One region of the Streptomyces sp. NPDC058157 genome, then DNA from elsewhere that is predicted to be linked to it. Evidence: riboswitches for the same ligand, from Rfam matches in the RefSeq annotation. Region 1 holds a riboswitch; each other region holds the start of a gene.
The links. A riboswitch is a leader RNA that binds a small molecule or an ion and turns the genes downstream of it on or off. The one in region 1 is predicted to bind cobalamin.

Region 1 (6,865 bases):
CGGCGACGAGCGCGGCGAGGGAGCCGGCGAAGGCGGCCAGCGGGAGCCCGAGGGCGGTACCCGCCCCCACCCCGAGCACGATGACGACCACCGCCCCCGCCGACGCGCCCGAGGAGGCGCCCAGCAGGAAGGGGTCGGCGAGCGCGTTGCGGACGAGGGCCTGGAGCACGGCGCCGCAGACCGCGAGCCCGGCGCCGACCACGGCCCCGAGCAGCACGCGCGGCATCCGCACGTCCCACACGATGGAGGCGAAGGCGCCGCCCCGGGCCCGGGGCCCGGCCAGCAGGACGTCGAGCACCCGGCCGGGGGCGATGCGGACGGGGCCCAGGGCCAGCCCCGCCACCATCGAGGCGGCCAGCAAGAGCGCGAGGAGCACCAGGACGGCCGGGGTGCGGCGGCGTCCGGTCACGGGGCGTCGGGGTGCAGCTGGCGGCCGAGGGACTCGACCGCGTCGGCGACGCGCACGCCGAGGACGGCCGAGGACAGCGGCAGCACGACGAACCGGCGGTTCTTCACGGCGGGAACCTCCGCCAGCGCCGGATCGTTCAACAGGCGCTGCTTCTTGGCCTCCACGGGGGTGCCGCCGTAGTCGTAGATGAGGACGACCTCGGGCCGCCGCTCGATGACCTTCTCCCACGGCACGTCGCCGAAGGTGTCCTGGAGGTCGGCGAAGACGTTCGTCCCCCCGGCCAGGGAGACGATCTCGTTGCCGATGCCGTTGCCCCCGGAGGTGAAGGCGGAGGACTCTCCCGAGTCGTAGACGAAGACGGACGGGCGGGGCCGGTTCCCGACCCGGGCGGTGACGGCGTCGATCCGGCGCTGCTCGTCCTCGATGAGGGCCGTGCCGCGCTCGGGCACGCCGAAGGTCCGGGCGACCTCGGTGATCTCGGTCTTCAGCTGGGTGAGCCCGACGCGGCCCGGGGTGCAGTACTCCACGCTGAGCCGCGAGTCGATCCCGGACCTGGCCAGCCCCTCGCGGTCGCGGCCCTGCCCCTTGTCGAAGGCGCTGGAATAGCCGCCGTAGACGAAGTCGGGGTCGGCCGCGAGGAGGACCTCCTTCGACGGGTACTCCTTCGCCAGCACCTTGACGCCCGCGTAGGCGCTCCGGTAGGCGGGGAGGACGGCGTCGTCGAGGTAGGCGGTGCCGGCCATCCGGTCCTGGAGGCCGAGGGCCAGCATGATCTCGGTGGCGTGCTGGTTCATGGTGACGGCCCGCTCGGGCGGGGCCTGATAGGTGCTGGTCACACCGCAGTTGGTGACGGTGTACGGGAACCCGGGCGCGGACCGGGCGCCGGGGGCGGGCCCTTCCTCCCCGGGCGGACCGCCGCAGGCGGTCAGGGACAGCAGGAGCGCGAGCGCGGTGAGCGGGCGCGGGGCGGCGCGGAAACGCGGCATGGTGAGGCCTCTCCGGGGGATCCTCGTCCCCGGTCGAAGTGAAGAGGCGGTGCGTCAGTGTCTGACTCCCGGGACCCCGCGGAGGGGGTCGCCGGTCACAGTGGCGGGACCGCACCGGATTCACACCGGTTTCCTGTCCTGCACCGCCCGGGACAACCCGGCCAAGTCTGCCAGATGCCGCGTTTGCCCCGAAGGGGGGACCAAGGCGCCCCGAACCGCTCCGGGCGCCGGTGGCGGGAGCGGGCGGTACGGAGGATCGTGGGCGGCGAGGGGAGGTACGGAGGGCGAGGGGAGGTGCGGAGGAGGTCGGTGATGCGCCACGGCAGCCACACGGGCCACGAAGGTCCCGGGCACGGGGTCAGGACCGCCCATCTCCTCCTGGCCCCCGCCCTCGCGGTGCTGCTGCTCGGCGCGGGCACCGGCGGCTCCGGCGAGACCGTCTCCCTCGACGGCGACCGGCCCGGCGAGCGGCTCGACGTGACCCTCACCCGGGTCGTCGACCCCGCGGGCCCGGAGCCGGCGCGGGCCGGGGCCGACCGGCTGGTCGCCGTGGAGCTGCGCCTGGAGAACACGGGAACGGCCCCCTACGCGGACTCCCCCGCCCCGGCCGCGCACCTCCTGGACTCCACCGGGCGGCGCTTCACCGGCCTGAGCACCGCCACGGACGCGGGCCCCGCGCTCCCCGCCGCCGTCACCCTCGCCCCGGGCGGGTCGGCGACGGGCTACGTCGTCTTCCGGCTGCCGGCCGAAGCCCGCCCGGCGGCGGTGCAGTTCGCCCTGGACGCCGGGCTCGGCGACGACGTCGCCCACTGGAGCCTGTCGTGAGCCTGTCGTGATCCCCCGCCGGAACCGGCCGGAAATTACCTCGACGTATCTAGTGACTTAGCAGGCACCCGCCAGTAGAACTTGTTCCCACTCCGCCGAGAGTGAGGAACGCCACATGAGCGACAAAGGCCTGCACAACAAGGTGTCCAAGGGTGTCTCCCGACGTGGATTCATCGCTGGAACCGGTTCTCTTCTGGGGGCCATGGCCCTCAGCGTCAACGCCATCCCGGCCCGCGCCAATCCCGCCACCGGATCCGCCGTATCCAACCCGCCCATCGCGTCCGGGGACCGGGTCCCGGCCCTCGTCATCGGTACCGGCTACGGCGGCTCCGTCGCCGCGCTGCGGCTCGCCCAGGCCGGTGTCGACGTGCACATGATCGAGATGGGCATGGCCTGGGACACCCCGGGCACCGACGGCAAGATCTTCGCCAACACCACCAAGCCCGACTACCGCTCCTTCTGGCTGCGCACCCGCACGAAGGCGCCGCTGAGCAACTTCCTCGGCTTCCCCATCGACAAGGACGTCCCGAAGTACACGGGCATCCTCGACGCCGAGGAGATGGGCGGGATCATCGTCTACCAGGGCCGCGGCGTCGGCGGCGGCTCGCTCGTCAACGGCGGCATGGCGGTGACCCCCAAGCGGCAGAACTTCGCCGCCATCCTCCCCACGGTGGACGCCGAGGAGATGTACTCCACCTACTACCCCCGGGCCAACGCCGGGCTCGGCGTGGGCCTCATCGACCCCGACTGGTTCGAGACGGTGGACTGCTACCAGTTCGCCCGCGTCGGCCGCAAGCACGCCCAGCGCTCCGGCTTCCCCTTCGTGTTCGTGCCGGACGTCTACGACTGGGACTACATGAAGCAGGAGGTGGCCGGCACCGTCCCCAAGTCCGCCGTGGACGGGGAGATCCTCTACGGCAACAACGCCGGCAAGAAGTCCCTCCAGAAGACCTACCTCGCCGCCGCCCGGGCCACCGGCAAGGTGGCCGTCTCCCCCCTGCACCGGGTCACCACCGTCTCCCCCTCGGACGGTGGCGGCTACACGGTCGCCATGGAGGAGCTGAACACCACCGGCGACGTCGTCTCCGTCAAGACCGTCACCGCCGACCGGGTGTTCTTCGCCGCCGGCAGCGTCGGCACCAGCAAGCTCCTGGTCCGGCTGAAGGCCACCGGAGCCCTGCCGCTGCTCAACGACGAGATCGGCAAGGGCTGGGGGGACAACGGGAACGTCATGTGCGGCCGGGCGAACCACATGTGGGACCCCACCGGCAAGGTCCAGGCGTCCATCCCCTGCGGGGGCATCGACAACTGGGACGCGGGCGGCGCCTTCGCCGAGGTCGCCCCGCTGCCGACCGGCATCGAGACGTACGCCTCCTTCTACCTCTCCATCACCAAGAACCCCAACCGCGCCCAGTTCTCCTGGAACGCGGCGACGGGCAAGGTCGAGCTGAACTGGCAGACGGCCTGGAAGCAGCCGTCCATCGACATGGCGAAGACCATCTTCGACAAGATCAACGCGAAGGAGGGGACGATCTACCGCAGCGACCTCTTCGGCACCAACAAGATCTGGGGCGACCACCTCACGTACCACCCGCTCGGCGGGGCGGTCCTGGGCAAGGCGACCGACAACTACGGCCGTCTGCACGGCCACCCGGGCCTCTACGTCATCGACGGGGCGCTGATCCCCGGCAACACCAGCGTCAACCCGTTCGTGACGATCACGGCCCTGGCCGAGCGGAACATCGAGAAGATCATCGCCACCGACCTGTGACGCGGGGCGGTCACGGTCACCGGGGCCGGCCGGGCGCGGTACGCGCCCCGGCCGGCCCCGGCTCCGTTCAGCCGCCCGGCAGCACACAGACGCTGTCGAGGCCCAGGACGTGGTTGAGCCGGCCGAAGGCGAGCCAGGAGCCGATGCTCATGCTGAGCTCCACGATCTCCACCTGGCTGTAGTGCGCGGTCATCCGCTCCCAGAAGTCCTCGTCGAGGTTGTGGTGGTCCAGGGCGTAGCGCTCGGCGTATTCGGCGGCCAGCCGGGTGCGGTCGTCGAAGGCCTTGGTGGTGCGCCATGCGGTCACCGCGTCGGCGAAGCCCTCCTCGACCTTCTCGCCGTCGCGGTCGGTGCGCCAGTCCAGGCAGAAGACGCATCCGTTGATCTGCGCGATGCGCAGCCGGGCCGCCTCGAACTCGCGCAGGCCCAGGGTGGTGTGGGCGTAGACGGACAGGGAGAAGTTGGCGGCGGCCATGCCGATGCCGGGGACCAGGTCGCCCCACACGTACTCGATGGGGTGCTGCCCGTCGGGGACGTCGATCCTCATGGCTGTTTCCTTCCGAGTTTGCCGACTGCGGGGCGCAGCGGGACGTCGAGGGCGTCGTAGAGCCCGGGTTCCGCTTCCACCAGCCAGTCGATGGCGCCGACCAGCCGTCCGACGGCGGTGGCGTTGCCGCCCGCCGAGCGGTTCTCGCCCTCGTCGGTGGCCTCGACGGTCACCTCGATGCGGGGACGGCCCTCGATGACGACCCGGTGGGCACCGGCCCCGCCGTCGGGCGGGGCCGGCCAGTCGGGGGCGCAGGAGGCGTGGATGCGGGTGACGTGTTCGATGACGATGCGGGGTTCGCCGCCGACGATGCCCTGGACCTCGAAGCGGATGGCGCCCTGGGTACCGGCCTCGAACACGCCCATGGTGGGGGTGGTGACGGTGGTGTCGAGGGCGCGCCGGTCGGAGGTCTCGCGGATGTCGTCGAGTTCGACGCCGAGGGCGCGGGCCATCATCCGGATCTGGCCGCCCCACACCATCGTCGGGACGGAGGGCATGAGCATCATCGGCTCGTACTCCATGGGGTGTCCCATGCCGACCAGGTGGCGGACGGAGTCGGGCTGGTCGTAGGTGGAGTAGTCGAAGATCTCCTGGCAGCGGATCGCGTCCACCTCGGTGCCCAGTCCGCTCAGCAGGAGCGGGAGCACGTCGTTGCCCCAGCCGGGGTCGACGCCGGAGGCGAAGAGGGAGCCGCCGCCCTCGGCTATCGCCGCGAGCACCGGGTCGCGGAACTCCGGCGGGGCGCTGCGGTGGTCGTAGAGGGGGTAGAGGGCCGGGCTGACGACGGCCGCGCCGGCGGCGACGGCCCGGGTGATGTCGGCGAGGGCGTCGTCGGGGCGGACGTCGCCGGACGCCGCGTAGACGACGGCCGCCGGGCGGGCGGCGAGCACCGCCCCGACGTCGTCGGTCGCCGCCACCCCCAGCCGGCGGTCGAGCCCGGCGAGTTCGCCCGCGTCGCGGCCGACCTTGGCGGGGTTGTGGACGATGACTGCCGTGAGTTCGAGCGCCGGGTGGGCCTCGACGGCGCGGATCGCCGCGCGGCCTACGTTGCCCGTGCCCCAGACCACCGTGGGAATCATGCGCGGAGGGTAGCGACGGGGCGCGGAGGAGCCCAGGGGCGCGGAGGATGTTTTTCGGACCGGCCGCACCCTGGACTCCGGGCGCGGAGAAAGGATTCGGCGGGGCCGCTACCCGCCCCGTACGCTCCCCCGGCATGAGCATGAGGAATTCCACGGTACGGGCGGTCAACCGGCTCACGGCGCGCTGGGCCGCAGCCCACGGCGGTGACGCCGGTACGGTCTTCACCGCGGCCGGGGTCTGGCCGCTGCTCGCCCCGCTCGCGGACGGGGCGGCGGGCCCGGCCCGGGCGGAGCTGGCGGAGGCCCTGGGCATACCCGCCGAGCGGGCGGCGGGGGCGGCGCGGGAGCTGCTGGCCGCGCTGGACGGCGTACGCGGGCTGCGGTCCGCGACGGCCCTGTGGACCCGGGCGGACCTGCCGCTGGAGCCGGCCTGGCTGGAACGGCTCGCACCAGGGAGCCACGGCACCCTGAGCGGCACCGCGGAGGCAGGCCACAAGGCGCTGGACGCGTGGGCCGACCGGCGGACGGGCGGGCTGGTCAAGCACATGCCGGTCACGCTGACCGAGGGCCCGGACGGGACGCGGCTGGTGCTGGCTTCGGCCCTCACGCTGAAGACGAAGTGGGTCCGGCCGTTCTTCGAGTGGCCCCGCGAGCCGTCCGAAGGCCCCTGGTCCGGGCGGTCCCTGCAGATGCTGCACCGCACCACGGCCCTGCCGGACCGGGCCGCGGTGGCGGAAGGGCCGCACGGGGCGGTGACCCTGCTGGAGGTGGTCGGGGACACCGGCGTGGACGTCCACCTGCTGCTGGGCGAAGCCGGCGCCGGGCCCGGCGGGGTCCTCACCACCGGCGTCGAAGCCGTCACCCGCGCCCGGCCGGTCACCCCCGCGAGCCTGCTCCCGGAGGGCCGCCCCGGTCCCGGACTCACCGTCACCAGGGAGCTCGCGCTGACGCCCGAGCCCCGGCTCGTGGTCGAGACCCCCGCCTTCGAGGTGCGGGCCGAGCACGACCTCCTGCGGCGGGCCCGGCTGTTCGGCCTGGAGGCGGCGTGCGACAACAGCCGCGGCCACTTCCCCGGAGTCGGATCCGAGCCCCTGGCCGTCGGTTCGGCCCGGCAGTCGGCGATGGCCCGGTTCCGGGCGGAGGGCTTCGAGGCCGCGGCGGTCACCGCCGTCGGCATGGCGGTGGGCTGCGCCGCGCCCCCGCGCCTGCGCTACCGCACCCGCCGGGTCGAGGTGTCCTTCGACCGCC
Region 2 (6,865 bases), on a different contig from region 1:
ATGCGCGCGACCTCCGCGTCCGGGGAGGTCACCCTGTCGCAGACGTCCGTGCTCAAGCGCCTGGAGCGGGAAGGGCCGATGACCGCCACCGACCTGGCCAGGGCAGAGCGGATCCGCCCCCAGTCGGTCATCGCCACCGTCGACGCCCTGCAGGCCGGCGGGTACGTGGAGCGCGCCGCGGACCCCACCGACGGGCGCCGCCGGTACATCGCCCTGACCGCCCGCGGGCGCGGCTTCCTGCACGACCGCAAGGCCGCGGGTCACGGGCGGCTCGCCGAGCTGATGGCCGAACGCCTCACCGGACCCGAACGGCGGACCGTCGCCGAAGCGGCCGCCCTGCTGCGGCGGCTGGCCGAGGACTGATCCCCCGCGTCACCGGCGCCACGGCGAGGCCGCCCCGCACCCCACGCCCCGGCGGACCGCCGCCGGGAGCCGAACCACCGAGGAGCCACCCATGTCCGACCTCAGCCTCGACCGCACCACCGCCCTGGTCCTGATCGACCTCCAGCAGGGCATCCTGGCCCTGCCCACCGCCACCCCCGCCGACCGGATCCTGGCGCAGGGGATCCGGCTCGCCGAGGCCTTCCGCGCCCGCCGGCTCCCGGTCGTACTGGTCAGGGTGGCCTGGTCCCCCGACGGCGGTGACCTGCCCCGCGGCCGCGCCGAACGTCCCGGGCCCACCGCCGCCCCGCCGGCCGAGTTCTCCGTGTTCCCGCCCGGGCTCGTCGGCGACGGCGACATCGTGGTCACCAAGCGCCACTGGGGCGCGTTCACCGGCACCGAGCTCGACCTGCAACTGCGGCGCCGCGGGGTCACGGGGATCGTGCTGGGCGGCATCTCGACCAGCATCGGAGTGGAATCCACCGCCCGCTCGGCCTGGGAGCACAGCTACGAGCTGACCTTCGCCGAGGACGCCACCACCGACACCGACGCCGATTCCCACGCCCACACCTTCGGCAAGATCTTCCCCCGCCTCGGCCGGATCGGGACCACGGACGAGATCATCACCGCCCTCGACGCCTGACCGGCCGACCGACCGACCGGCTGACCGACCCGCCCGCCCATTGCCTTCACCACCATCCATTGCAACGCACCGTTGCATTCGACGACAGGGCCATTGCATCAATTTACCGCCATTCACCTGCACATATGCATGCAATCCGTTGACTGCATGATGAATGCAACGTAGCTTTCGAGGGACAGAAAACGCGTCATATCGCGAGATGAGGAAAGCGTCATGAGCGAGTCCCCGCACACGGTCGAGGCGATGCCGACGGAACGCCGGTCCGGGTGCCCCTTCGACCCGCCGGCCGAGCTGAGCGAGGCCCAGCGGCACGGTCCCATCAGCCGCTTCACCCACGTCGGCGGGAAGCCCGGCTGGCTGATCACCGGGTACGACCTGGTGCGGTCGGTGCTGGCGGACCCCCGCTTCAGCTCGCGCAAGGAGCTGATGAACATCGTCGACTTCGAGCTCCCCGCGGCCCCGCCCGGCGAGTTCCTCCTGATGGACGAGCCGCAGCACGGCCGCTACCGCAAGCCCCTGGTGGGGAAGTTCACCGTGCGGCGGATGCGGATGCTGACCGAGCGCATCGGGCAGATCACCGCCGAGTGCCTGGACGCCATGGAGGCGGCGGGTCCCTCGGCCGACCTGGTGACCGCGTTCGCCAAGCCCATCCCCACCATCGTGATCTGCGAGATCCTCGGCGTGCCCTACGAGGACCGCGCCTCCTTCCAGGAGCAGATCGACGCGTTCATGGGCGGGGAGGTCGGCGACGAGGAGCTGATCGCCGCCTACACCGCCACCCAGGAGTACCTCGCGCGCCTGGTGGCGGCGAAGCGGGCCCACCCCACCGACGACGTGCTGAGCGAGCTCACCGACAGCGATCTGACGGACGAGGAGCTCAAGGGGATCAGCCTCATCCTGCTGGCGGCCGGCTTCGACACCACCGCGAACATGCTCTCCCTCGGCACGTTCGCCCTGCTGAGCAACCCGGAGCAGCTGGCCGCCCTGCGCGCCGACCCCTCGCTCACCGACGGGGCGGTGGAGGAGCTGCTGCGCTACCTGAGCGTCGCCAAGACCTTCCACCGCACGGCGCTGGAGGACGTCGAGGTGGGCGGCCACACCATCGAGGCCGGCACGACGGTCGTGCTGTCGTTCAACACCGCCAACCGCGACCCCGCCCGCTTCACCGACCCGGACGCGCTCGACATCCGGCGCCCGTACGACGGCCACCTGGCCTTCAGCCACGGCATCCACCAGTGCCTGGGCCAGCAACTGGCCCGCGTCGAGATGCGGGTGGCGTTCCGCGCGCTGCTGGACCGCTTCCCGACGCTGCGCCTGGCCGTACCGGCCGACGAGGTCCGGCTGCGCCCGGAGACCGCCGACATCTACGGCGTCAAGAGCCTGCCGGTCACCTGGGACCCGCGGTGAACCCGGCCCGCCTGGACGTCGACCGCGCACGCTGCATCGGCGCCGGGATGTGCGCCATGACCGCCCCCGGCGTGTTCGACCAGGATCCCGACGACGGCCTGGTGGTCCTGCTGCGGACCGCACCGGACGCCGCCCTGCTCGCGGCCGCGCGGATGGCCGCCGGGGTGTGTCCGTCGGGGGCCATCACCGTCACCGGACCGGAGTCCGGGGACGGCGCCGCGGCCCGGCCGCAGTCGGGCTGAGGGCGCCGGACCGGGCCGCCGTTCCCGGCGCGACGGCTACGCCGTGCCGGCGGGAGCCCTGCCGCGGGAACCCGGTCCGGTGGCCGCGGGGCCCGCGAAACCGGGTAACGTCGTTGTCATGTTCTTCCAGACACCGATTTTCGAGTGAGGGCCTGACGGGCCCCTGCTGACGCCCTTCCACGTCGCCGCGCCCGTCCCCCCACCGATGAATCCACAGATCACTGCACATCACCACCGGGAGAACCCGTGACCGACAGCAAGAACATCAACAACCCCGTGGGCCAGGGCGGCGGCCAGCGCAAGAGGCAGTCCCGCGCCGAACGGCAGAACAACGGTCCGCACCGCAACCTGGACCGCCAGGGCGCCGCCGACCGCAAGGCGGAGCTGGTGCGGAAGATGCGTGAGAAGGCGGCCGCCGCCGACGCCGCCACCGACCAGGCGGGCGAGGCCCCCGCCCAGAGCTGACGCACCACCGCCGCACGGCATCCCGGCCAGGCACCCGGCCGCTCCACCGGGTCCCTCGGCAGTCCCGGTCGTAGGGGTGGAACCCCCGGCCGATCTTGCGGCCCAGCAGGCCCGCCTGCACCCTCCGCAGACGAATCCCGCCCGGTCCTGGGAGCGGATGACCGTCTTGCCCAGGGTGTCGCAGGCGGACGCCTCCACCGTCTCGCGGCTGGTGTGGCGCGACGAGACAACCTCCACCAGCGGCGGCAAGACCTTCCGCCTGAGCTGCCCCCAGCGGGCGGTCCCGCCGCTGGGCCGCGCCCTTGCGGTGGACGAGAACGGCAGCGCCTTCGGACCGACCAGGACTGAGCGATCTGCGCACACGTCGGCTCCAGGCCCGCCCGAGCGTCGGCTCTGGACTTACTAGGACGTCCAACTATATGTTCGTGGCACAAGGTCCGCGGTGCAGGGAAGCCGGTGAGAAACCGGCACGGTCCCGCCACTGTGACCGGGGAGTGTGCTGCCATCCACACGCCACTGACGAGGTCTGTCGGGAAGGCGGGCGGCGCGCGGGGATCCGGGAGTCAGGATACCGGCCGCGGATGTTCCGTGTTGTCCACGAGGATGGAGCAGACACGCATGGCACCGGTTTGTACCCACGACCCTGGTGATCCGGCGGAGCGCGCACACACCGATTTCGCGCGCTCGTAGTTCTCACGGCTTTCCCCCGCGGCGCACCCCCACCCGGGTGCGGTCCGTCGGCGTGCCGTGCCATCCCCGGATCCAACCTGACGAGAGCAGGCACCCATGGTCCGTGAACTCACCCATTTCATCGGCGGGAAGCACACCACCGGAACCTCCGGCCTCTTCGCCGACGTGTACGACCCCAACACCGGCACCGTCCAGGCCCGGGTCCCGCTCGCGGGACGAGCCGACACCGAGGCGGCGATCGCCAACGCCGAAGAGGCGCAGGCGGAATGGGGGCAGTGGAACCCGCAGCGCCGGGCCCGCGTGCTGCTGCGCTTCCTCCAGCTCGTCGAAGGCGAGCGCGACAGCCTCGCGCGGCTGCTGTCCGCCGAGCACGGCAAGACCGTCGCCGACGCCCACGGCGACCTGCAACGCGGCCTGGAGGTAGTCGAGTTCGCCGCAGGCATCCCCCACCTTCTCAAGGGGGAGTTCACCGACAACGCCGGCACCGGCATCGACGTGCACTCCCTGCGCAGCCCCCTCGGCGTCGTCGCCGGCATCACCCCGTTCAACTTCCCCGCCATGATCCCGCTGTGGCAAGCCGCACCCGCTCTGGCCTGCGGGAACGCGTTCATCCTCAAGCCGTCCGAGCGCGATCCCTCCGTACCGCTGCGCCTCGCGGAGCTGTTCCTGGAAGCCGGCTTGCCGCCGGGCGTCCTCAACGTGGTCAACGGCGGCAAGGAAGCCGTCGACACCCTCCTCGAGGACCCCCGCGTCCAGGCCCTGGGCTTCGTCGGCTCCACGCCGATCGCCGCGCACATCTACGCCACCGCCGCCGCGCACGGCAAGCGCGCCCAGTGCTTCGGCGGGGCCAAGAACCACATGATCGTGATGCCGGACGCCGACCTCGACCAGGCCGTCGACGCCCTGATCGGCGCCGGCTACGGCTCGGCGGGCGAACGCTGCATGGCGATCTCCGTGGCCGTCCCCGTGGGCGAGGAGACCGCCGACCGGCTGGTGGCGGCGCTCAAGGACCGGATCGCGACCCTGAAGATCGGGCGCTCGGACGACCCCGACGCCGACTTCGGTCCCCTGGTCAGCCGCGACGCCCTCGACCGGGTGCGCCGCTATGTCGACATCGGCGTCAACGAGGGCGCCGAACTCGTCGTCGACGGGCGCGGGTTCACCCTGGACGGGCACGAGAACGGCTATTTCGCGGGAGCCTCGCTCTTCGACCGGGTCTCCCCGCAGATGCGCATCCACCGCGAGGAGATCTTCGGCCCCGTCCTGTCGGTGGTCCGCGCCGCCGACTTCGAGGAGGCGCTGCGCCTGCCGAGCGAGCACCCCTTCGGCAACGGCGTCGCGATCTTCACCCGGGACGGGGACACCGCCCGCGAGTTCACCCGCCGGGTCAACACCGGCATGGTCGGCGTCAACGTCCCGATCCCGGTGCCGGTCGCGTACCACACGTTCGGCGGCTGGAAGAAGTCCGGCTTCGGCGACCTCAACCAGCACGGGCCGGACTCGATCCGCTTCTACACCCGTACCAAGACCGTCACCTCGCGCTGGCCCTCCGGGGTCAAGGAGGGCGCGAGCTTCACCATCCCGACGATGGGGTGAGCGCCGTGACCACCACCCTCACCGAGGACCAGCTCGCCCTCGCCGAGGTCACCCTCGACTTCGCCCAGGAGCAGTTGGCCCCGCATGCCGTGGCCTGGGACCAGGACAAGCACTTCCCCGTCGACGTCATCCGCCGGGCCGCCGCGCTCGGGCTCGGCGGGGTCTACGTCCGCGAGGAGCACGGCGGTTCGGGACTGTCACGCGCCGACGGCGTCCTCGTCTTCGAGAGCCTCGCCACCGGCTGCCCCTCCATCGCCGCCTACCTCTCCATCCACAACATGGTCGGCTGGATGATCGACCGCTACGGCGACGCCGCCCAGCGCGCCCGCTGGCTGCCCGGCCTCTGCTCCGCCGCGACCCTGGGCAGCTACTGCCTCACCGAACCGGGCGCCGGCTCCGACGCCGCCGCCCTGCGCACCCGCGCCGAACGGCAGGGCGACCACTACGTCCTGACCGGCGTCAAGCAGTTCATCTCCGGCGCCGGAGCGGCCGGCGTCTACGTCGTCATGGCAAGGACCGGCGAGCCGGGACCCGCCGGGATCTCCGCCTTCGTCGTCGAACGCGACGACCCGGGCGTCTCGTTCGGCCCCAACGAACGGAAGATGGGCTGGAACGCCCAGCCCACCCGCCAGGTGGTCCTCGACGGCGTCCGCGTCCCCGCCGACCGGCGCCTCGGCTCCGAGGGCGACGGCTTCCGCATCGCCATGAACGGCCTCAACGGCGGCCGCCTCGGCATCGCCGCCTGCTCACTGGGCGGCGCGCAGAGCGCCCTGGACCGCAGCCTGTCCTACCTCGCCACCCGCGAGGCCTTCGGCAGCCGTCTCCTGGACGCCCAGGCGCTCCAGTTCCGGCTCGCCGACATGGCCACCGAACTGGCCGCCGCCCGGGCCCTGGTCCGGCAGGCCGCCGAGGCCCTGGACAGCGGGGATCCACTGGCCCCGCGCCTGTGCGCGATGGCCAAGCGGTTCGCCACCGACACCGGCTACGCAGTCGCCGACGCCGCCCTGCAACTGCACGGCGGCTACGGCTACCTGAGCGAGTACGGCATCGAGAAGATCGTCCGCGACCTGCGGGTCCACCAGATCCTGGAAGGCACCAACGAAGTCATGCGCGTCATCGTCGCGCGCGGACTGACGGAGACCCTGCGATGACCAACCGAACCGAACCGGGCCACGCCCCGGCCCACTCCCCGGCCCACTCCCCGGCCCACGCCGAAGACCACGTCCTCCTCCGCACCGAGGGCCACGCCGGATACGTCACCCTCAACCGCCCCGAAGCGCTGAACGCCCTGAGCCACCCCATGGTGCTCCGCATCGAGCAGGCCCTCGCGACCTGGGCGCACGACCCCGCCATCGAGCTCGTCGTCATCGAAGGCGCCGGCGAGCGCGGCCTGTGCGCGGGCGGGGACATCCGCGCCATCCACGAGGACGCCCGCACCGGC
Region 3 (6,865 bases), on a different contig from region 1:
CGGCATGACCCTCTTCGCCTACGACGCCTCCGGCGCCCCGCTGCTGGAGAAGACCTACTACTCGGTCGGCGGCGGCTTCGTCGTGGACGAGGACGCGGTCGGCGAGGACCGGATCAAGCTCGACGACACCGTGCTGAAGTACCCCTTCCGCTCCGGTGACGAGATGCTGCGCCTCGCGAACGAGACCGGCCTGTCGATCTCCTCCCTGATGATGGAGAACGAGAAGGCCTGGCGCACCGAGGAGGAGATCCGCGAGGGCCTCCTGGAGATCTGGCGGGTCATGCAGTCCTGCGTCTCGCGCGGCATGTCCCGCGAGGGCATCCTCCCGGGCGGGCTGCGCGTCAAGCGCCGGGCCGCCTCCACCGCCCGCCAGCTGCGCACCGAGGGCGACCCGCTGCTGCACCGCAGCGAGTGGACGACGATCTACGCGATGGCCGTGAACGAGGAGAACGCGGCCGGCGGCCGGGTCGTCACCGCGCCCACCAACGGCGCCGCGGGCGTCCTGCCGGCCGTCCTGCACTACTACGTGAACTTCGTCCCGGGCGCGGACGAGGACGGCGTGGTGCGCTTCCTGCTGGCCGCCGGCGCCATCGGCATGCTGTTCAAGGAGAACGCCTCCATCTCGGGCGCCGAGGTCGGCTGCCAGGGCGAGGTCGGCTCGGCCTGCTCCATGGCGGCGGGCGCCCTGGCCGAGGTGCTGGGCGGCTCCCCGGAGCAGGTGGAGAACGCGGCCGAGATCGGCATGGAGCACAACCTGGGCCTGACCTGCGACCCGGTCGGCGGTCTGGTGCAGATCCCGTGCATCGAGCGCAACGGCATGGCGGCCGTCAAGGCCGTCACGGCGGCGCGGATGGCGATGCGCGGCGACGGCAGCCACAAGGTCTCCCTGGACAAGGTCATCAAGACCATGAAGGAGACCGGCGCCGACATGAAGGTCAAGTACAAGGAGACCGCGCGCGGCGGTCTCGCGGTCAACGTCATCGAGTGCTGACCTGATCGGCGCAGCGTGACGAGGGGCCCGGCGCGGGTGCGCCGGGCCCCTCCGCGCGTGGGCGAAGAGGGGTCCCACGGCCCGCCCGGGTCGGGACCTTCGGCCCCCGGGCAGCGGGCGGTCCGTGCACTAGCGTGCTTCGGGGGGCGCTGTTACCCCGCGAAGAGAGGCAGCCGCCATGGCCATCACCGAACACCGTGTCCTGCCGCTGCGGCTGGAGGCCGCACCGCTGCCGGTCCCCCTGGAGGGCGTCTTCGTCTACCGCACGGACCGGCCCTACGAGGTCGCCGTGGAGTTCCGGGGCGCCGGGGTCCGGATCGCCCGCTGGGTGTTCTCGCGGGAGCTGCTGATCGACGGGCAGACCTGCGCCACCGGGGAGGGCGACATACAGGTGTGGCCGCGCTGGAGCGGCACCGAGCCCCGCGTGCTGCTGGCCCTGAGCAACGGCGAGCGGGGCTGCGTGGTCTCCGCGCGGGCCAAGGACCTGCGCGGGCTGTGCCGGCGGATGACCGAGCTGGTCCCGCGCGGGCAGGAGCACCGCCACTACGACCTGGACGCCGAGCTGAGCGCCCTGCTGACCTTCTGAGCCTTCCGGAGCGCGCGGGCCGCCCCGTGCAACCACGGGGCCCCCGGGAATGTCATACCGGATGACAGTCATTCCCCGTCTCAGAGGATCGGGGGACGCCATGCGTCACCTCCCGCACCGCCGCCGGATCGTGGCCCTGGCCACGGGTGCCCTGCTGACCGCAGGGCTCGCGCTCGCCGCACCGGCCTCGGCGGCCGCCCCGGCCGCCGTCCGCTCCACGACCCCGCTCGTCGTCAACGCCCGCTGGGGCGGTCACTGCACGTACGACCGGATCGTGATCGACCTCCAGGGCTCCGTGCCCCCGTTCACCGTCACTCCCGTCTCCCAGCTGGTCTACGACGGGTCCGGCAAGCCGGTCCCGCTGCCGGGCAAGTACTTCCTGGAGATCCGCCTGCACCCGGCCGCCGGCCACGACGACGCGGGCAACAACGTCTACCAGGGCCCCAAGCTCCAGCAGATCAACCTCAGCAAGCTCAAGGGCATCGCCCTGACCGGCGACTACGAGGGGTACGTGACCTTCGGCGCCGCCTTCGACACCCAGCCCGCCTACACCACCTCCGTCCTGCACGCGCCCGAGCGGCTCGTGGTGGACGTCGCCCACCCGAACACCTGCTGAGGACCCGCCCTAGCGGTGTTCCGGGTTCGGGAAGTCGAAACGGCAGCCGGCGTCCCACTCGGAGCGCTGGTTGCCGTGGGCGGGGACGCCCCCGGCGCGCTTGAGGAGCGCCGCGAGGTGCATCAGGTTCCAGGACATGAACGCCGTGTTGCGGTTGGTGAAGTCGTTCTCGGGACCGCCGGAGCCCGGGTCCAGGTACGAGGGGCCGGGCCCGGCCTCGCCGATCCAGCCGGCGTCCGCCTGGGGCGGGATGGCGTAGCCCAGGTGCTGGAGGCTGTAGAGGACGTTCATGGCGCAGTGTTTGACGCCGTCCTCGTTGCCGGTGATCAGCGCGCCGCCGACCCGCCCGTAGTAGGCGTACTGGCCGTGCTCGTTCAGCAGCGAGGAGCAGGAGTAGAGCCGCTCGATGACCCGCTTCATCACCGAGCTGTTGTCGCCGAGCCAGATGGGGCCGCAGAGGACCAGGATGTCGGCGTCCATGATCTGGCTGTAGAGCACCGGCCACTGGTCGCTCTCCCAGCCGTGGTCGGTCATGTCCGGCCAGACGCCGGTGGCGATGTCGTGGTCGACGGCGCGGATCAGCGAGGTCCGGGCGCCGGCCGCTTCCATGACGGCGCGGCTCCGCGAGATCAGCCCCTCGGTGTTGCTGGTCTCCGGCGAGCGCTTGAGGGTGCAGTTGACGTAGACGGCGGACAGGTCGGAGTAGTCGTAGGTGGCCACGCCCCCACCCTGCGGGCCGGCCGCCGGCCCCGCCAGCGCTCGGGGCCCGTCCGGGGGGCGAAACGGAATCCAGCCATCCGATCGGCCGGATCGGTCCGGGTTGATACCGGTCCGTGCGGGCGACTAGGGTCAGCTGGCCTTGGTGTTCGGGAAACCGGTGGAAAACCGGTGCGGCCCTCGCCACTGTGATCGGGAAGTCCAGCTCCACCCCTCGCGGGAGCCACTGGGACCGCGCGGGAGACCGCACGGACCCGGGAAGGCGGAGCCAGGGCGGCAGTACCCGTCAGCCAGGAGACCGGCCGGGGCGCTCACGTCCATCCACGAGGTGCTGGAGAGGTCTCCCAACTCATGCACATAGCCGAGGGGTTCCTGCCCCCGCTGCACGCGGCCGCCTGGGGCGCCGCGTCCGCCCCGTTCGTCGTCCACGGGGTCCGCGCCCTGACCCGCGAGGTGAAGTCCCACCCCGAGAGCACACTGCTCCTCGGCGCGTCCGGTGCGTTCACGTTCGTCCTGTCCGCCCTGAAGATCCCCTCGGTGACGGGCAGTTGCTCTCACCCCACCGGGACCGGGCTCGGCGCCATCCTCTTCCGGCCGCCCATCATGGCGGTGCTCGGCACGATCACCCTGCTGTTCCAGGCCCTGCTGCTGGCGCACGGCGGCCTCACCACCCTGGGCGCCAACGTCTTCTCCATGGCCATCGCCGGCCCGTGGGCCGGGTACGCGGTCTACCGGCTGCTGCGCAGGTCCGGCGCTCCGCTGATGGTCACCGTCTTCTTCGGCGCCTTCTTCGCCGACCTGGTCACCTACTGCGTGACCTCGGTCCAGCTGGCCCTCGCCTTCCCGGACCCGGCCAGCGGCTTCCTGGGCTCCCTGGAGAAGTTCGCCGGCATCTTCGCCCTCACCCAGATCCCGCTCGCCGTCAGCGAGGGGCTGCTGACCGTGCTCGTGATGCGGCTGCTGATGCAGTCCAGCAAGTCCGACCTGGTCCGGCTCGGCGTCGCCAAGCTGACCGGGGCGAAGCGGACCGAGGGGGCGGCGGCCTGATGAGCAGGAACGGCAAGATCAACACCCTGCTGCTGCTCCTGGTGGCGGCCCTGGCCGTACTCCCGCTCGCGCTGGGGCTCGGCGAGGGCAAGGAGGAGCCCTTCGCGGGCGCCGACGCCCAGGCGGAGTCGGCCATCACCGAGCTGAAGCCGGACTACGAGCCCTGGTTCTCCCCGCTGTACGAGCCCCCGTCGGGCGAGATCGAGTCCGCGCTGTTCGCCCTCCAGGCGGCGCTGGGCGCGGGCGTGCTCGCGTACTACTTCGGGGTCCGCCGGGGCCGCCGGCAGGGCGCCGCGCAGGCCCTCGCCGAAGCGGCGGCCGGAGCCGGGGCACCGCAGGCCCCCGCCGAGCCCGCGCGGGAGCCGTAGCCGGTGCTGCCCATCGACGTCGCGGCGCACTCCAGCCGCTGGCGGGGCCGCCATCCGCTGGAGAAGGCCCTGCTCGGGTTCGGGCTGACCGTCACCGCCGTGTCCCTGCCCCCGTGGCCCGGCGGGCCGCTGGTGGCCGCCGCGACCCTGGCGGTGCTGCTGGGGCCCGCCGGGGTGTCCGGGCGGCAGCTGTGGCGGGCCTTCCGGGTCCCGCTCGGGTTCTGCGTCACGGGCGCGCTGCCGCTGCTGGTGTCGGTGGGCGGCCCGGACGGGTTCCTCGCGCCGGCCCCGGACGGGCCCCGACACGCGCTGGACCTGCTGCTGCGCACCTCGGCCGCCTCGCTGGGGGTGCTGCTGTTCGCCTTCACCACGCCCGTCTCCGACGTGCTGCCCCGGCTGGTCCGGGCCGGGGTGCCGGCGCCGGTGGTGGACGTGGCCCTGGTCATGTACCGGATCGGCTTCCTGCTGCTGGACTCCCTCGCGCAGGTCCGCCGGGCCCAGGCGGCCCGGCTCGGGCAGGCCGGGCGGGCCGCCGCCTGGCGTTCGGTGGCCGGGCTCGCGGCGACCTCGTTCGTCCGGGCCTTCGACCGCGCCGCCCGGCTCCAGGAGGGGCTCGCGGGGCGCGGCTACGACGGCGCGCTGCGGGTGCTGGTCCCGCCGGCGCGGCTGTCCCGGCGGTTCCTGGCGGCCGCCGCCGCCCTCCTGACCGCCCTGGTCGCGGGGACCCTCGTACTGAAGGAGCTGGGGCTGTGACCCCGTTGGTGGAGCTGGTCGGCGCGGGGTACGCGTACGAGGACGGGCCGGCCGTGCTGTCGGGCGTGGACTTCGCGATCGCCGAGGGGCGGGCGCTGGTGCTGCTGGGCCGCAACGGCAGCGGCAAGACCACACTGATGCGGCTGCTGAGCGGGGGCCTGCGGCCCGCGTCGGGGGCGCTGCGGCTGGAGGGTACGGAGGTGGCGTACGACCGGCGGGGGCTGACGCGGCTGCGCACCACCGTCCAGCTGGTGGTGCAGGACCCCGACGACCAGCTGTTCGCGGCCTCCGTGGAGCAGGACGTGTCCTTCGGCCCGATGAACCTGGGGCTGGCGGAGGCGGAGGTCCGCGCACGGGTGGACTCCGCGCTGGCGGCCCTGGACATCACCGCGCTGCGCGACCGGCCGACGCACCTGCTGTCGTACGGGCAGCGCAAGCGGGCGGCGATCGCGGGCGCGGTGGCGATGGCGCCGCGGGTGCTGATCCTGGACGAGCCGACGGCCGGGCTCGACCCGGACGGGCAGGAGCGGCTGCTGGACGTCCTGGCGGGGCTGCGGGCGGCGGGCACGACGGTGGTGATGGCGACCCACGATGTGGACCTGGCGGTCCGGTGGGCGGACGACGCGGCTGTGCTCACGCCCTCCGGGGTTCGGGTGGGGGCCGCCGCCGGGCTGCTGTCGGATCCGGAGCTGCTGGCGTCCGCCGGGCTGCGGGTGGCGTGGGCGCCGGTGGTGGGGGCGTTCCTGCGGGCCAAGGGGATGCTGCCGGACGGGGTTCCGGGGCCGCGTACGCCCGAGGAGCTGGGGGCGCTGGGCTGAGCGGAGGCCGTGCCGGGGCCGGGCGGGGTCGGAGCCGCGGGGCGGGGTTGTCCCGGTGTGCCCACCCGTCCCGCCCTGCGGGACGATTGCCCACACCTAACATGGCGGCATGTCGCTGCCTCATGCCATTCTCACCGCGTTGTTGGAGAAGCCCTCGTCGGGGCTGGAGCTGACGCGGCGGTTCGACAAGTCGATCGGGTACTTCTGGTCGGCGACGCACCAGCAGATCTACCGGGAGCTGGGGCGGCTGGAGGAGGCCGGGCTGATCCGGGCGCTGCCCAGCGAGGCGCCCGTGCGGGGGCAGAAGAAGGAGTACGAGGTGCTGCCCGACGGCAGCGCGGAGCTGGCCCGGTGGGTGGACGAGCGGCAGGACCCCAAGCCGATGCGGGACGCGCTGCTGCTGCGGATCCGGGCGGCGGCCGTGGTGGGGCCGCAGGGGCTGGGTGCGGAGCTGCGGCGGCACCTGGAGCTGCACCGGGCCCAGCTCGCGGAGTACGAGGCCATCGAGGCGAAGGACTTCCCGGCGGGGCGGAACGCCGACCCGGACCGGCTGCGCCGGCTCGTGCTGCACGGGGGGATCGCCCTGGAGGGCTTCTGGCTCGGCTGGCTGGAGGAGGCCCTCGCCGAGGTCGAGGACATGAAGGGTCCGAGCGGGGCCTGACGCGCCCCCGCCCCGGCGGGCGGGACGGAGGCGGGCGCGGCGCCCGTTCGGCGGGGCCTTACTTGTTCAGGTCGGCCCAGAACTCGTCGAAGCTCAGCAGCTTGTCGCCGTTGAGGTCCTTCGCCGCGATGATCGCGTCGGCGATCGCGGGGGTGACGAAGTGGTCCCCCATCGCCTTCATGGCCGCGCTGTACTCGTCGGCCGTGATGACGCCGTCGCCGTTCTCGTCGAACCGGTCGAACGTCTCGCGGGCCTTGTCGATGTCCGCCATGGGGCCACCCCTTCCTGGTGCTTGTTGACCGGCTCAG
Region 4 (6,865 bases), on a different contig from region 1:
CAGTCTTAGTGGAACGAGGGCGGCAGAGGTAGAAACGGCACTTGCAGGTAGGAGCCCCGTTCTCTCGCCGACAGCTCACTCGGAGCTGCTCGCAAGGTATACCGCGAATGAAATCGGGTCTTGGCTTTCAGCTAGAGGAGGCCGGATGGGCATCGAGGCTTCACGGGCCGGCGTCGATGCTATTTAGAGCGGGCTGGAAGCGATGTGGGCCTATAATTTCAAGCCATCGATCGCGCTAAATGGCCGCAGGGTGCTTCAGTCTGCAGTTCAAGAAGGACTCACTCTCCTGACAACAGACAAGCAGATACTGAAGAATGCCCCGCGCCTGGGGCTGTCGGTGGAGAGATTTACCTCCTAGAGGGGGCGGCGCGGCGTTCGCAGGCAGAGAGGAAAGATCCCGATCGAGCTTCTTCGGTGGAGGTGGGTACGAAGGTGGAGATGGGAGAGTTTGAGCAGCTTGGGGAGGTCGAACTCAGGCGAATCGAGGAGCGAGCAGACTCCGCCACTCCGGGGCCTTGGTTCGTTCGGCAGCTCGACGACAGAGAGTTCATGACCCTCGTGGCGGTCAGTACGGTTCCTGACGTTGAGTCTGTTGATTCGCATCCAGGATTCCAGAGTGGGCAGAACGTTGCCCTGGCTCTTGTCCAGGATCCGCAATATGCGGATGTGCCTGACGGGCTGTGGGATGAGAACGCAAACTTCATTGCTCATGCCCGTCAGGACATCCCACGTCTCGTCGCTGAAGTTAGGCGCCTTCGAGAGCTCCTCGACCGCAAGAACGACTGAGGCGGTAGGGGTGGTAAGCCTAGAGCGCTGAATCGCGGGACCCTCGCGGGATTCGTCTTGCGAGGGTCGATCGCTCGCAACGTTTCGGGTGTGACCCCGAATTCCTCGCGTTTTTCGCGAACGAGTCGAATTAGCGGAGGCCCTCCATTCTCTTCATCGCTGAAGTTTGCGGATTGAATGATCCGGATGCGAGGCTGGCGGCCAAGTTTGCACTCGAAGCGGCGAGCACTTCCGACGGCTTGGCCGAACTGAGTGACCTGATCTCCACTTCGCTCGCGGAGCTGGATCAGGTGTAGCTCAAGTCAGGCTTGAGGACCCGTCCCCTCCGGACGGGGCCTCAATTCGTTGGGATAGCCAAGCCCCGCCAGGTGACTCCTGGCGGGGCCCCTTCGTGGGGCGACGGCAGTAGTTGACGGCAACGTCAACGGACGAGAGCAGCGCAGGGCTGGCGGATGCCAACCGTCGATCCTGGCCGCCTCGGGACTGGTCGGGCCGTCGAGGGCGGTGCCGAGGGTGCCACGTGCCGTGCCGGAACCAGAATCGGAGGATGAACTGTTCAGAGAGGAGAGGTCCGCCATGGTGCGGAAGGCCGCCAGGTCGCGGTGTTCCGAGACGAGGGCCTCGATGCAGGGGGCGTACTCGGGGTCGTGGGACATGACGGCGAACAGGCCGTCCTCCTCGCCCTTCCAGTGGGCGAGGAGGACGGCCTGGCCGGCGGTGAGGAGGGTGCCGGCCTTATCCGAGGTCGCCCGCCGCGTTCTCACCGTTTCGTGCTCGGAGATGAACTCCTTGATGAGGAGGATCTGGCGGCAGCCGCAGTAGTGGCACATGCCAGACAGTTTGGAGGGGATAAGGGGCTTAGTCGGATTCGCCTTCCAGGTTGCCCTCCGTGTCCAGGTAGACCTGGCGGAGGGATTCGAGGATCTGGGGGTTCGGCTTCTCCCACATGCCGCGGGATTCGGCCTCCAGGAGGCGTTCCGCGATGCCGTGGAGGGCCCAGGGGTTGGCCTCCTCCAGGAAGGCGCGGTTCGTCGGGTCCAGGACGTAGGTTTCCGTCAGTTTGTCGTACATCCAGTCGGCGACCACGCCTGTCGTGGCGTCGTAGCCGAAGAGGTAGTCGACCGTCGCCGCGAGTTCGAAGGCGCCCTTGTAGCCGTGGCGGCGCATCGCCTCGATCCACTTGGGGTTGACGACGCGGGCGCGGAAGACGCGGCTCGTCTCCTCGACGAGGGTGCGGGTCTTGACCGTCTCCGGGCGGGTGGAGTCGCCGATGTAGGCCTCGGGGGCCGTGCCGCGCAGGGCGCGGACCGTGGCCACCATGCCGCCGTGGTACTGGAAGTAGTCGTCCGAGTCGGCGATGTCGTGTTCGCGGGTGTCGGTGTTCTTCGCGGCGACGGTGATCCGCTTGTACGCCGTCTCCATCTCGGTACGGGCGGGCCGTCCTTCGAGGCCGCGGCCGTACGCGTAGCCGCCCCAGACCGTGTAGACCTCCGCGAGGTCGGCGTCGGTGCGCCAGTCGCGGGAGTCGATCAGCTGGAGGATGCCCGCGCCGTAGGTGCCCGGGCGGGAGCCGAAGATGCGGGTGGTGGCCTTGCGTTCGTCGCCGTGGGTGGCGAGGTCGGCCTGGGCGTGGGCTCGGATGAAGTTCGATTCCGCCGGTTCGTCCAGGGAGGCCGCCAGGCGGACCGCGTCGTCGAGGAGGCCGATGACGTGCGGGAACGCGTCGCGGAAGAAGCCCGAGATGCGGAGGGTCACGTCGATGCGGGGGCGGTTCAGTTCCGACAGGGGAATCGCCTCGATGCCCGTGACGCGGCGCGAGGCCTCGTCCCAGACCGGGCGGACGCCGAGGAGGGCCAGGGCTTCGGCCACGTCGTCGCCGGCCGTGCGCATGGCACTGGTGCCCCAGAGGGACAGGCCGACCGAGGCGGGCCATTCGTCCTCGTGGTCCGCGCGGTAGCGGGCCAGCAGGGAGTCGGCCAGGGCCTGACCGGTCTCCCAGGCGAGGCGGGAGGGGACGGCCTTCGGGTCGACCGAGTAGAAGTTGCGGCCCGTCGGGAGGACGTTGACCAGGCCGCGGAGGGGCGAGCCCGACGGGCCGGCCGGGACGAAGCCGCCGTCCAGGGCACGGACCACGTGCGCGATCTCGTCCGTTGTGCCGGCCAGACGGGGCACGACCTCGTTCGCCGCGAAGGTGAGGATGTCGCGGACGGCTGCCGGGTGGCCCGCCGCGACGGGGGCGACCGCGTCGGGGGACCAGTTCGCGTCCTCCATCGCCTGGACCAGGGTGCGGGCCGTCTCCTCGATCGTGTCCGCCGCGGTGCGGGTGGCGGCCGACTCGTCCAGGCCGAGGGCCTCGCGCAGGCCCGGGAGGGCGGAGGTGCCGCCCCAGATCTGGCGGGCGCGGAGGATGGAGAGGACCAGGTTGACCCGGGCCTCGCCGGTCGGGGCGCCGCCCAGGACGTGCAGGCCGTCGCGGATCTGGGCGTCCTTGACCTCGCACAGCCAGCCGTCGACGTGGAGCAGGAAGTCGTCGAAGCCGTCGTCGTCGGGGCGCTCCTCCAGGCCGAGGTCGTGGTCGAGCTTCGCCGCCTGGATCAGGGTCCAGATCTGGGCGCGGATGGCGGGGAGCTTCGACGGGTCCATGGAGCTGATCTGGGCGTACTCGTCCAGGTGCTGCTCCAGGCGGGCGATGTCGCCGTACGACTCGGCGCGGGCCATCGGCGGGACCAGGTGGTCGACCAGGGTGGCGTGCACCCGGCGCTTGGCCTGGGTGCCCTCGCCCGGGTCGTTGACCAGGAAGGGGTAGACGAGGGGGAGGTCGCCGAGCGCGGCGTCGGGTGCGCAGGAGGCGGACAGGCCGGCGTTCTTGCCGGGCAGCCATTCGAGGTTGCCGTGCTTGCCCAGGTGGATCATCGCGTCGGCGCCGAAGCCGCCGTCCTGCGCCGCCGCCTGGATCCAGCGGTACGCGGCCAGGTAGTGGTGCGAGGGCGGCAGGTCCGGGTCGTGGTAGATCGCGATCGGGTTCTCGCCGAAGCCGCGCGGCGGCTGGATCAGGATGAGGAGGTTCCCGCGGCGCAGGGCGGCGAGGACGATGTCGCCCTCGGGGTTGGCGGAGCGGTCGACGAACATGTTGCCGGGGGCCTCGCCCCAGTGTTCCTCGACGCTCTCGCGCAGGTCCGCGGGGAGCTCGGCGAACCAGCGCTTGTAGTCGGCCGCCGGGATGCGGACCGGGTTGCGGGCCAGCTGCTCCTCGGTGAGCCAGTCCTGGTCGTGGCCGCCGGCCTCGATCAGGGCGCGGATCAGCTCGTCGCCGTCACCCGAGACCAGGCCCGGGATGTCGGCGGTGGGGCCGAAGTCGTAGCCGGCCGCGATGAGGGTGCGCAGGAGTTCCACCGCGCTGGCCGGGGTGTCCAGGCCGACCGCGTTGCCGATGCGGGAGTGCTTGGTGGGGTACGCGGAGAGGACGAGGGCGACGCGCTTGTCGGCGCGCTCGATGTGGCGCAGGCGGGCGTGGCGCACGGCGATGCCGGCCACGCGGGCGGCGCGCTCGGCGTCGGCGACGTAGGCGGGCAGGCCGTCCTCGTCGATCTCCTTGAAGGAGAACGGGACGGTGATGAGGCGGCCGTCGAACTCGGGCACGGCGACCTGCGTGGCGGCGTCGAGGGGGGAGAGGCCCTCGTCGTTCTCCTCCCAGGTGCTGCGGGAGCCCGTCAGGCACAGGGCCTGGAGGATCGGCACGCCGAGACCGGCCAGGGCGCCCGCGTCCCAGGACTCGTCGTCCCCGCCCGCGGAGGCGGTGGCGGGTCGGGTGCCGCCGGCGGCGAGGACGGTGGTGACGATGGCGTCGGCGGAGGCCAGGGCGTCGAGGAGCTCCGGCTCCGGGGTGCGCAGGGAGGAGACGTAGAGGGGGAGCGGGCGGCCGCCCTTGGCCTCGACGGCGTCGCAGAGGGCGTGCACGAAGGCGGTGTTGCCGCTCATCTGGTGGGCGCGGTAGTAGAGCACCGCGACCTGGGGGCCGGTCGCCTCCGTGGCGGGGCGCTCCAGGGGGCCCCAGGTGGGGGAGGCGGCCGGGGGCTCGAAGCCGTGGCCGGTGAGCAGGACCGTGTCGGAGAGGAACCGGGCCAGCTGGTCGAGGTTGGCCGGGCCGCCGTGCGCGAGGTAGCGGTGGGCCTCGGCGGCGATGCCGATCGGGACCGTGGAGGCCTCCATCAGCTGGGCGTCCGGGGCCTGTTCGCCGGTCAGGACCACCACGGGGCGGGTCTGGTCGGCGGCGAGGAGCACGTCGAGGCCGTCCTGCCAGGCGCGCAGGCCGCCGAGGAGGCGCACGACGACCAGCTCGGCGCCGTCGAGGAGGCCGGGGAGGTCGTCGAGGGGGAGGCGGGAGGGGTTCGCGAACCGGTACGGCACGGGGCCGCCGGCGATGTTCGCGGCGCGGGCGCTGAGCAGATCGGTGTCGGACGTCGACAGCAGCAGGATCATGCGGCGGCAGGCCTTCCTCGGGGTTTCCGCGCCCCGGGCAGTGAGGACAGCGGGAGTTCCTGACTCACCCCGCGGATCGCTCCGCGGGGCTCACAGTGGCGGGACCGCGCCGGAATCGCACCGGGCTTCCTCCCATGTCGCCGTCCTCGGCGGTGACGGGCCGAGTGGTCCGCCGGAAGGTCATCTTAGGTGGCCTTTTCCCTGGCCGGGAGGTGGGGTCGGTCGGGTGCGGCACCGCTGCCGGAGCTCTGCCCTTGGGGTTGCGCCGCAAACGTGGGGGGCGGGTGCGGGGGCGGGGCCGCTGCGCGGAGCCTCTCCCCGCCCCGCCCCTTCGCCGTTTCTCCCCCGGCTGCCGCTGGGAGGTGGCCCAGGGGCTCCGCCCCAGACTCCGCGCCTCAAGCGCCGGCGGGGCTGGAATCGGCCGGCGTGGTCCGTGGGGTGCCGCTGGTGGGGCGCGGGGTGCGTCGGAGCGGGAGCCCCCGGTCGGGGTGGCGACGGACACAGGTCGGGGGTGGGGAATCGTGGGTATGCTCGCGGCCATGCCGCCCCAGCCACCTTCCGCCGCATCGCGGGACGAACCCGTCATACGTGAACGCGGCGACGCCTGCCCCGGCGCGCTGCGGCTGCACGCCGCCGACGACGGGTACCTCGCGCGCGTCCGGATCCCCGGCGGGCTGCTCACCACCCGGCAGGCCCTCGCGCTCGCGGACGCCGCCGAGCGGTTCGGCGACGGGCACCTGGAACTCACCTCCCGCGGCAACGTCCAGCTGCGCGGCCTCGCCGACGGGTGCGGCGGCGGGCTCGCGGAGCTGCTGGACGCCGCCGGGCTGCTGCCTGCGCCCGGCCACGAGCGGGTGCGCAACATCGTGGCCACCCCGGCGGCCGGGGCCCAAGTCGTCGGCTGGGTCCGGGAACTCGACCGGCTGCTGTGCGCCAGTGCGCGGGCCGCGGACCTGTCCGGGCGGTTCCTGTTCGCCCTCGACGACGGACGCGGGGACGTGGCCGCCCTCGACCCGGACGTGACCGTGATGGCCGCGGGCGCGGACGGCGAGGAGGGCCGGGAAGGTACCGGTCCCGCGGGCGGAGAAGGCCGCGAGGGCCAGGACGGCCCCGGCCGCGGCCCGGGCGACGCCCGCCCCGGCGCCGACGACGCTCGCCCCGGCCGTGGTTCCGGCGGTGACGGCCCCGGCGACGCCTGCCCCGGTCCCGGCGACGCCCGCCCCGGCGCCGGTGACGGCCCTGGCCCCTCTGTCGGTGCCGGCCCGCGACCGGGCCGCGGAGGCGGCCCTGCGTACGGCGCCGGCCCCGTGAGCGGTGCCGGCCCCGTGAGCGGTGCTGGCCCCGGCTGGCAGGTGCTGGTGCGGCTCGGGGGTGCTGCCGACGCCGTCGGGGTCGGCGGGGGCGATGCGGCCTCCGCTGCGCTGCTGGCCGCCGAGTACTTCCTCGACGCCGCCGGCGCGGCCGGGACCCGGCCCTGGCGGGTCGCCGAGCTGCCCGGTGAACACGCGCTGGATGCGGGGGAGTTCGTGCGACGGCTGGCCGAGGCGGGGATCGCGGCCGTCCGCGTGCCCGCGGTGGCGTGGCCGTACGCCGAGCCGCC

Region 2: another riboswitch for cobalamin. It lies ahead of ACFVXK_RS26030 (CoA-acylating methylmalonate-semialdehyde dehydrogenase); the one in region 1 lies ahead of ACFVXK_RS14625 (ABC transporter substrate-binding protein).
Region 3: another riboswitch for cobalamin. It lies ahead of ACFVXK_RS14195 (energy-coupling factor ABC transporter permease); the one in region 1 lies ahead of ACFVXK_RS14625 (ABC transporter substrate-binding protein).
Region 4: another riboswitch for cobalamin. It lies ahead of cobN (cobaltochelatase subunit CobN); the one in region 1 lies ahead of ACFVXK_RS14625 (ABC transporter substrate-binding protein).

Annotation. Positions count from the first base shown of each region.
Region 1 covers NZ_JBHVUQ010000047.1:1,347-8,211, reverse strand. Annotated here, with positions in the region: gene ACFVXK_RS14630 (FecCD family ABC transporter permease) at 1-346, opposite strand, end outside; gene ACFVXK_RS14625 (ABC transporter substrate-binding protein) at 406-1,395, opposite strand; cobalamin riboswitch at 1,431-1,570, opposite strand; gene ACFVXK_RS14620 (DUF4352 domain-containing protein) at 1,708-2,220, shown strand; gene ACFVXK_RS14615 (GMC oxidoreductase) at 2,336-3,991, shown strand; gene ACFVXK_RS14610 (carboxymuconolactone decarboxylase family protein) at 4,059-4,538, opposite strand; gene ACFVXK_RS14605 (dihydrodipicolinate reductase) at 4,535-5,617, opposite strand; gene ACFVXK_RS14600 (serpin family protein) at 5,752-6,865, shown strand, end outside.
Region 2 covers NZ_JBHVUQ010000120.1:14,151-21,015, forward strand. Annotated here, with positions in the region: gene ACFVXK_RS26000 (MarR family winged helix-turn-helix transcriptional regulator) at 1-363, shown strand, start outside; gene ACFVXK_RS26005 (hydrolase) at 455-1,024, shown strand; gene ACFVXK_RS26010 (cytochrome P450) at 1,238-2,431, shown strand; gene ACFVXK_RS26015 (ferredoxin) at 2,428-2,673, shown strand; gene ACFVXK_RS26020 (DUF6243 family protein) at 2,920-3,138, shown strand; partial or broken gene ACFVXK_RS26025 (3-hydroxybutyryl-CoA dehydrogenase) at 3,268-3,381, opposite strand; cobalamin riboswitch at 3,548-3,733, shown strand; gene ACFVXK_RS26030 (CoA-acylating methylmalonate-semialdehyde dehydrogenase) at 3,925-5,424, shown strand; gene ACFVXK_RS26035 (acyl-CoA dehydrogenase family protein) at 5,421-6,575, shown strand; gene ACFVXK_RS26040 (enoyl-CoA hydratase/isomerase family protein) at 6,572-6,865, shown strand, end outside.
Region 3 covers NZ_JBHVUQ010000045.1:4,767-11,631, forward strand. Annotated here, with positions in the region: gene ACFVXK_RS14175 (L-serine ammonia-lyase) at 1-991, shown strand, start outside; gene ACFVXK_RS14180 (SsgA family sporulation/cell division regulator) at 1,170-1,577, shown strand; gene ACFVXK_RS14185 (hypothetical protein) at 1,678-2,193, shown strand; gene ACFVXK_RS14190 (flavodoxin family protein) at 2,203-2,913, opposite strand; cobalamin riboswitch at 3,037-3,232, shown strand; gene ACFVXK_RS14195 (energy-coupling factor ABC transporter permease) at 3,262-3,957, shown strand; gene ACFVXK_RS14200 (energy-coupling factor ABC transporter substrate-binding protein) at 3,957-4,325, shown strand; gene cbiQ (cobalt ECF transporter T component CbiQ) at 4,329-5,078, shown strand; gene ACFVXK_RS14210 (ATP-binding cassette domain-containing protein) at 5,075-5,896, shown strand; gene ACFVXK_RS14215 (PadR family transcriptional regulator) at 6,006-6,557, shown strand; gene ACFVXK_RS14220 (EF-hand domain-containing protein) at 6,616-6,828, opposite strand.
Region 4 covers NZ_JBHVUQ010000031.1:16,130-22,994, reverse strand. Annotated here, with positions in the region: gene ACFVXK_RS10860 (hypothetical protein) at 439-786, shown strand; gene ACFVXK_RS10855 (hypothetical protein) at 1,089-1,616, opposite strand; gene cobN (cobaltochelatase subunit CobN) at 1,645-5,265, opposite strand; cobalamin riboswitch at 5,298-5,455, opposite strand; gene ACFVXK_RS10845 (nitrite reductase) at 5,805-6,865, shown strand, end outside.